2 regions of the Sodalis sp. RH20 genome follow, and region 2 is predicted to be linked to the other one. Evidence: predicted binding sites of a transcription regulator. Region 2 holds the regulator's gene; the other holds the start of a gene.
What was found. The regulator CRP, encoded in region 2, controls carbon source genes, mostly activating them, when cyclic AMP is high. The targets are predictions, from matches to a motif close to ATGTGANNNNNNTCACAT.

Region 1: the regulator CRP is predicted to act here: its motif matches at 1,395-1,412, upstream of serA (phosphoglycerate dehydrogenase).

Annotation. Positions count from the first base shown of each region.
Region 1 is NZ_CP178733.1:5,787,033-5,790,169, forward strand. Features, by position in the region: gene ACL2XM_RS26425 (LysR family transcriptional regulator ArgP) at 1-416, opposite strand, end outside; gene rpiA (ribose-5-phosphate isomerase RpiA) at 633-1,289, shown strand; gene serA (phosphoglycerate dehydrogenase) at 1,605-2,837, shown strand; gene ACL2XM_RS26440 (5-formyltetrahydrofolate cyclo-ligase) at 2,968-3,137, opposite strand, start outside.
Region 2 is NZ_CP178733.1:5,379,551-5,382,687, forward strand. Features, by position in the region: gene ACL2XM_RS24430 (YccS/YhfK family putative transporter) at 1-1,061, opposite strand, end outside; gene crp (cAMP-activated global transcriptional regulator CRP) at 1,115-1,747, opposite strand; gene ACL2XM_RS24440 (hypothetical protein) at 1,915-2,103, opposite strand; gene ACL2XM_RS24445 (OsmC family protein) at 2,063-2,485, shown strand; gene ACL2XM_RS24450 (phosphoribulokinase) at 3,118-3,137, opposite strand, start outside.

The sequences.
Region 1 (3,137 bases), 410 kb from region 2:
TCGCCGCGCCTTAGCCTTTCCTGGGTACGCGTTTCATCTTCCACCTGTAAATTAAGGCGGATAGGCGAATCGGTCAGCACCGGTTTCAGCGCCGGCAGCAGCCAGGTCGCCAGGCTGTCGGCATTCACCGCCAGCGACAGCAGCAGCGGCGTGTCGCTGCCGTTATCGGTGCCCAGCCATTCGTCCTCCAGCAATTCCACCTGATGCAGCAAGGCCAGCAGCTTTTGCCCTTGCTCGGTGGGCCGTGGGGGAATGGTACGCACCAGCAGCGGCTGGCCAAACAGGTTTTCCAGTTGTTTTATGCGCTGCGATACCGCGGATTGGGTGATACATAATTTTTGCGCGGCGCGTTCAAAACCCCGTTCCCGTATCACGGCGTCAAGCGCCTGCAGCGTCCGATAGTCCGGGCGTTTCATTCTTTATCCCCTGCGTCGATATCTCTGTGCATCAATAGGTACTTTTTGGTCACCGGTTTTCACTATGCCATAGATTGACCCGGTTGCGGACGCAAAATTTTAGCCGTGTCAGGCGCGGGCATCCGGGATGCGGCGGGTTGTGGCGGAATTCACGCCATCGGCGATGATATTGTTTTATAATACCGCCCACTTTCCGTAGCCAAGGCTTAATTATTTATGACGCAGGATGAACTGAAAAAGGCGGTGGGCTGGTCGGCATTGAAGTATGTGAAACCGGGCACGATCGTCGGCGTCGGCACCGGGTCCACCGCCGCGCATTTTATCGATGCCCTGGGCAGCATCAGGAATCAAATCGAAGGGGCGGTCTCCAGTTCGGACGCTTCTTCGGCCAAGCTGAAGAGCCTCGGTATCCCGCTGCTGGATCTCAACAGCGTCGACGTGCTGGACATCTATGTCGACGGCGCCGATGAAATCAACGGCCAGATGCAGATGATCAAAGGCGGCGGGGCGGCCCTGACGCGCGAAAAAATCATCGCGGCGGTCGCGCGTAAATTTATCTGTATCGTCGATGGATCCAAACGGGTGGACGTCCTGGGCAATTTTCCCCTGCCGGTGGAAGTGATCCCGATGGCGCGCGCCTATGTGGCGCGCGAGCTGGTGAAACTGGGCGGATTGCCGGAGTACCGCCAGGGCGTGGTAACCGATAACGGCAATATTATCCTGGACGTGCGCAACCTGCGCATCCTGGACGCGGTGGCCCTGGAAGACAAAATCAACAGCCTGCCCGGCGTGGTGACCGTGGGCCTGTTTGCCCGGCGCGGCGCGGATGTGGCGCTGATCGGCACCGCCGGGGGCGTTCAGGTTATCGAGTAACAGGCCGGTTTTACCACCGCCCGGCGCCGCCGCCGGCTTTCCACGCCGGCGGCGGTGGATGTTAATTTTGTTTACATAGCATCTTTTATCGCCGCAGGCGAAATTCAGTGATAAATGTCACATTTATGCCATCGGCCTGCTATATATATGACGCTTCTCCACCAGACCAGAGGATTTATCCATAGCAATCGCTTATGGCTGCGTCTTATGCTGTCTTAAGGATAAACGGCCCTGTTGCCGCCACGGTAATTTTTGTTATTTTGTCCGGGTGCTGTGTGTTGCAGTCGCATCTGAAGTCTCAAAAAGGGTCGGGAAATGGCAAAAGTATCGCTGGAAAAAGATAAGATTAAGTTTCTGTTGGTCGAAGGTGTTCACCCCAGCGCGGTGGATAGCCTGAAACGCGCCGGTTATACCAATATTGAATACCATAAGGGCGCGCTGGATTCCGCGGCACTGAAAGCCTCCGTGCGCGACGCGCACTTTATCGGCATCCGATCCCGTACCCACCTGACGGAAGACATCTTTGCCGCGGCGGAAAAACTCGTTGCCGTCGGCTGCTTTTGTATCGGCACCAATCAGGTCGATCTGAAAGCCGCGCTGAAAAAAGGCGTGCCGGTATTCAATGCGCCTTTTTCCAATACCCGCTCCGTGGCGGAATTGGTGCTCGGCGAAATGCTGCTGATGATACGCGGCGTCCCGGAGGCCAACGCCAAAGCGCACCGCGGCCAGTGGAACAAGCAGGCGAGCGGCAGCTATGAAGCGCGCGGCAAGAAACTGGGCATCATCGGTTACGGCCATATCGGCACCCAGCTGAGTATCCTGGCGGAAGGCCTGGGGATGCAGGTGTTCTATTACGATATCGAGAGCAAACTGTCCCTGGGCAACGCGCGCCAGGTGGATTCGCTGCCTGAGCTGCTGGGTATGTGCGACGTGGTCTCCCTGCATGTGCCGGATACCCAGTCCACCCGCAATATGATGGGCAAGGAAGAATTCGGCCATATGAAGCCGGGGTCGCTGTTTATCAACGCCTCGCGCGGTACGGTGGTGGATATCCCGGCCCTGTGCGACGCCCTGGCCAGTAAACATATCGCCGGCGCCGCCGTGGACGTGTTCCCGGAAGAGCCCGCCACCAACAGCGATCCGTTCAACTCGCCGCTGTGTGAATTCGATAATGTGATCCTGACGCCGCATATCGGCGGATCCACCGAGGAAGCGCAGGAAAATATCGGCGTGGAAGTGGCGGGCAAACTGGCCAAATACTCCGATAACGGCTCGACCCTGTCGGCGGTCAATTTCCCGGAAGTCTCGCTGCCGGAACATGGCGATAACGTCAGCCGTTTACTGCATATCCATGAAAACCGTCCCGGGATCCTGACCCGCATCAACCAGATTTTTGCCGAGCAAAGCATCAATATCGCCGCCCAGTATCTGCAAACCACGCCCGAAATCGGTTATGTGGTCATTGATGTGGAAACCGATACCGAAAATACCGCCCTGCAGCTGCTGAAGGCGATACCCGGCACTATCCGCGCCCGCCTGCTGTACTGATAGCTGCGCGCCTGAGGTGGTCGACCCCAGCCCCGGCTTAGCGAGCCGGGGTTTTTTTATGGGTACCGCCAGCTTAGCGCGCACGCCGGATACACCACCGGGCCAAGGGCCGCCATCCGTCCCCGACGGTTTACCAGCGCCAGTGCCGCGACGGGGTAACAATTTCCGGCAACGGGATATCCCAGGGCTCCGCCGGTATGGCGTCCACCTGCTGGCAATCGTGGGCCAGCCCGATGGGGTAGAAGCCGGCGCCGCGCCGCCAGTGCCGCAGGGTGCGATCGTAAAAGCCGCCGCCCATGC
Region 2 (3,137 bases):
ACCAGCGCATGCCAAAACGACAGCCGCTGCTGGTTGTCGGCCATCAGGTCGCGGCGGTAAAGCGGGCGCTGGGTACGCAGCAGCCGGGCGATACGGCTGAAATGGTAATAACAAAACTGTCCGACCGGATTATCCGGATGCCGGTCGGCAATTTTTTCCAGGGCCGACAGCGCGGTGGCCATGTTAAAACGCCCCGGCTGCCGGTGATAGAGAATATCATCCGCCAGTACCCGCAACCGCGCGGCAATCAACCGGGCGTTATAGCGGATAACCGCCTCGGCGTGGCTTTGCGCCACCAGTTTTTGTACTTCGTCCGGCTGGTGCAGGCTGACGGCGATATGCTCCTGCAAATCCAGCGCCACCTGGAAAGAACGCAGCAGGCGTTTGTACTGCAGCTGATCATTGGCCGACAGCATATAAAGCTGCTGGTATACCTGGGCAATCAGATCAATCACCGCCTGCTGGCGGGCAAACAGCGGCGGCAGGGCGGTTTCCGGATCGGTATGCTGTGTCAGCAGGGTATATTTCGCCTCGATATAATCCGCCAGCTCCCGATACAGCAGGCTAAGAGATTCCCGCATCGGCTGCTCCTTCCACAACCGGAACCACAGGGCGTTGAACAGTCCGTACCAGGCGGTGCCGGCAATATACAGCAGCGGCGGCACGACGGGCGGCACATTGCCGGCCAGGCCCAGGGTAAAGATGGCGGCGATAAGCGCGGCGGGCAATAAACGGCCGTGCAGCGGGCTGATTTCACCGGTAACGCCGAACAGCAGCGCCAGGCCGAGCATCACCAAGGGCAACGGCACCGGCACGGCCAACAGCACCTGGATCAGCACGCTGCTCAGCGCGAACAGCGCACCGCCGACGGCCAGGCGCTTGAAAAACCGTTTATGCAGGGTATCGAGGCCGGCGATATTGCAGCAGGCAGGGACCAACGAAAACAGCAGGCCGTTTTGCAAGCTGCCGAATAACAGGCCGGCGGCCACCGGCAGGCATAGCACGATGGTTTGCCGCAGGGCATAGTTTACTTCAGGGTGGTAGATTAACCGGCGCCACATACTGTCAGCAAAAAAAGCGTGGTACGAAGCACCACGCCTGTATAACGGGGCTATCAGCGCGTGCCGTAAACAACAATGGTTTTACCGTGCGCGGATATAAGATTTTGATCTTCGAGCATTTTAAGAATACGTCCTACCGTCTCGCGGGAACAGCCGACAATCTGGCCGATTTCCTGACGGGTGATTTTTATCTGCATGCCGTCGGGGTGGGTCATGGCGTCGGGTTGTTTCGCCAGGTTCAACAGGGTTTGCGCTATGCGTCCGGTAACGTCCAGGAATGCCAGGTTGCCGACTTTTTCCGACGTTACCTGTAAACGACTGGCCATTTGCGCCGACAGGCGCATCAGGATATCCGGATTCACCTGAATCAGCTGCCGGAATTTTTTATACGAAATCTCGGCGACTTCACAGGCGGTTTTCGCCCGTACCCAGGCACTGCGTTCCTGACCTTCCTCGAATAGGCCGAGCTCACCGATGAAATCTCCCTGGTTAAGATAGGAGAGAATCATCTCTTTGCCTTCTTCATCCTTAATCAGCACCGCCACGGCGCCCTTAACGATGTAGTAAAGCGTTTCAGCCTTTTCACCCTGATGTATAAGTGTACTCTTCGATGGATACTTATGAATATGGCAATGAGACAGGAACCATTCGAGAGTCGGGTCTGTTTGCGGTTTGCCGAGAACCATTCGCTGTTATCCTCTTTTGTCATCGCTATCCCAGGTTCGGGACATCGTATTCCCTGTTACGGCGCTTGTATTATTCACTCTGACTCCGCGTTTAAACGGAGCGACGTAAGGGAACTTATTAGGGTCTGGTAATGTGATGTTCCGATCGATCTCTTGCCCTTTCATTATCATGAGGCCGATCCAGCCTTGTTTTTAGCATAGGTTTGAAGCAGTGTCTTCTGTTGTCTTGCTTCAGCATGAAGTATGTTCAGTAACATTGCCAGTTTTCCAACAAAAATGTAGTCTGCTGGAAAGCTTTTCATCAGGAGTATCATAATGCAGGCACGGGTCAAATGGGTAGAAGGGTTGTCTTTCATGGGCGAATCCGCCTCGGGCCACCAGGTTTTGATGGATGGGAACGCGGGCGAAAAAGCGCCCAGCCCAATGGAAATGGTATTGATGTCGGTCGGCGGCTGCAGCGCCATTGATGTGGTATCGATTTTACACAAAGCGCGGCAGGACGTCCGGGACTGCGAGGTCAAACTCACCTCCGAGCGCCGCGACGAGGCGCCGCGCCTGTTTACCCATATCAACCTGCATTTTATCGTCACCGGCGCCGGGCTGACCGACAAGGCGGTGGAGCGGGCGGTGACGCTATCGGCGGAAAAATACTGCTCGGTCTCACTGATGCTCGGCGCGTCGGTCAATATGACCCACAGCTTTGAAGTGCGCGACGAACACCACGCCCCCGCCGCCTAACCGTCCCGCCGTCACCGCACTCCAACCCGGCGTGTTCAAGGGAGAGCGCGCCAATGGGGTCGAATCGGGCATGGTTTCTCTGCCCGACCGAGCGCCCCATGGCACGGTATGCCCGCCAACACCGCGCTCAAACCCGGCGTGTTCAAGGGAGAGCGCGCCAATGGGGTCGAATCGGGCATGGTTTCTCTGCCCGACCGAGCGCCCCATGGCACGGTATGCCCGCCAACACCGCGCTCAAACCCGGCGTGTTCAAGGGAGAGCATGCCGATGGGGTCGAATCGGGCGTGGTGTTCCCGCCCGACCGAGCGCCCCACGGTATGCTAGGCCCGCCAACACCGCAGCGAATCCTGGCGTGTTCCAGGGAGAGCATGCCGATGGGGTCGAATCGGGCGTGGTGTTCCCGCCCGACCGAGCGCCCCACGGTATGCTAGGCCCGCCAACACCGCAGCGAATCCTGGCGTGTTTAAGGGAGAGCATGCCGATGGGGTCGAATCGGGCGTGGTGTTCCCGCCCGACCGAGCGCCCCAGGGTATGCTAGGCCCGCCAACACCGCAGCGAATCCTGGCGTGTTCAAGGGAAAGCATGCCGATGGGGCCGAATCGGGCGTGGTGTTCCCGCCCGATGCCTCGAGTTTACTTAATTTCCTTTCCTT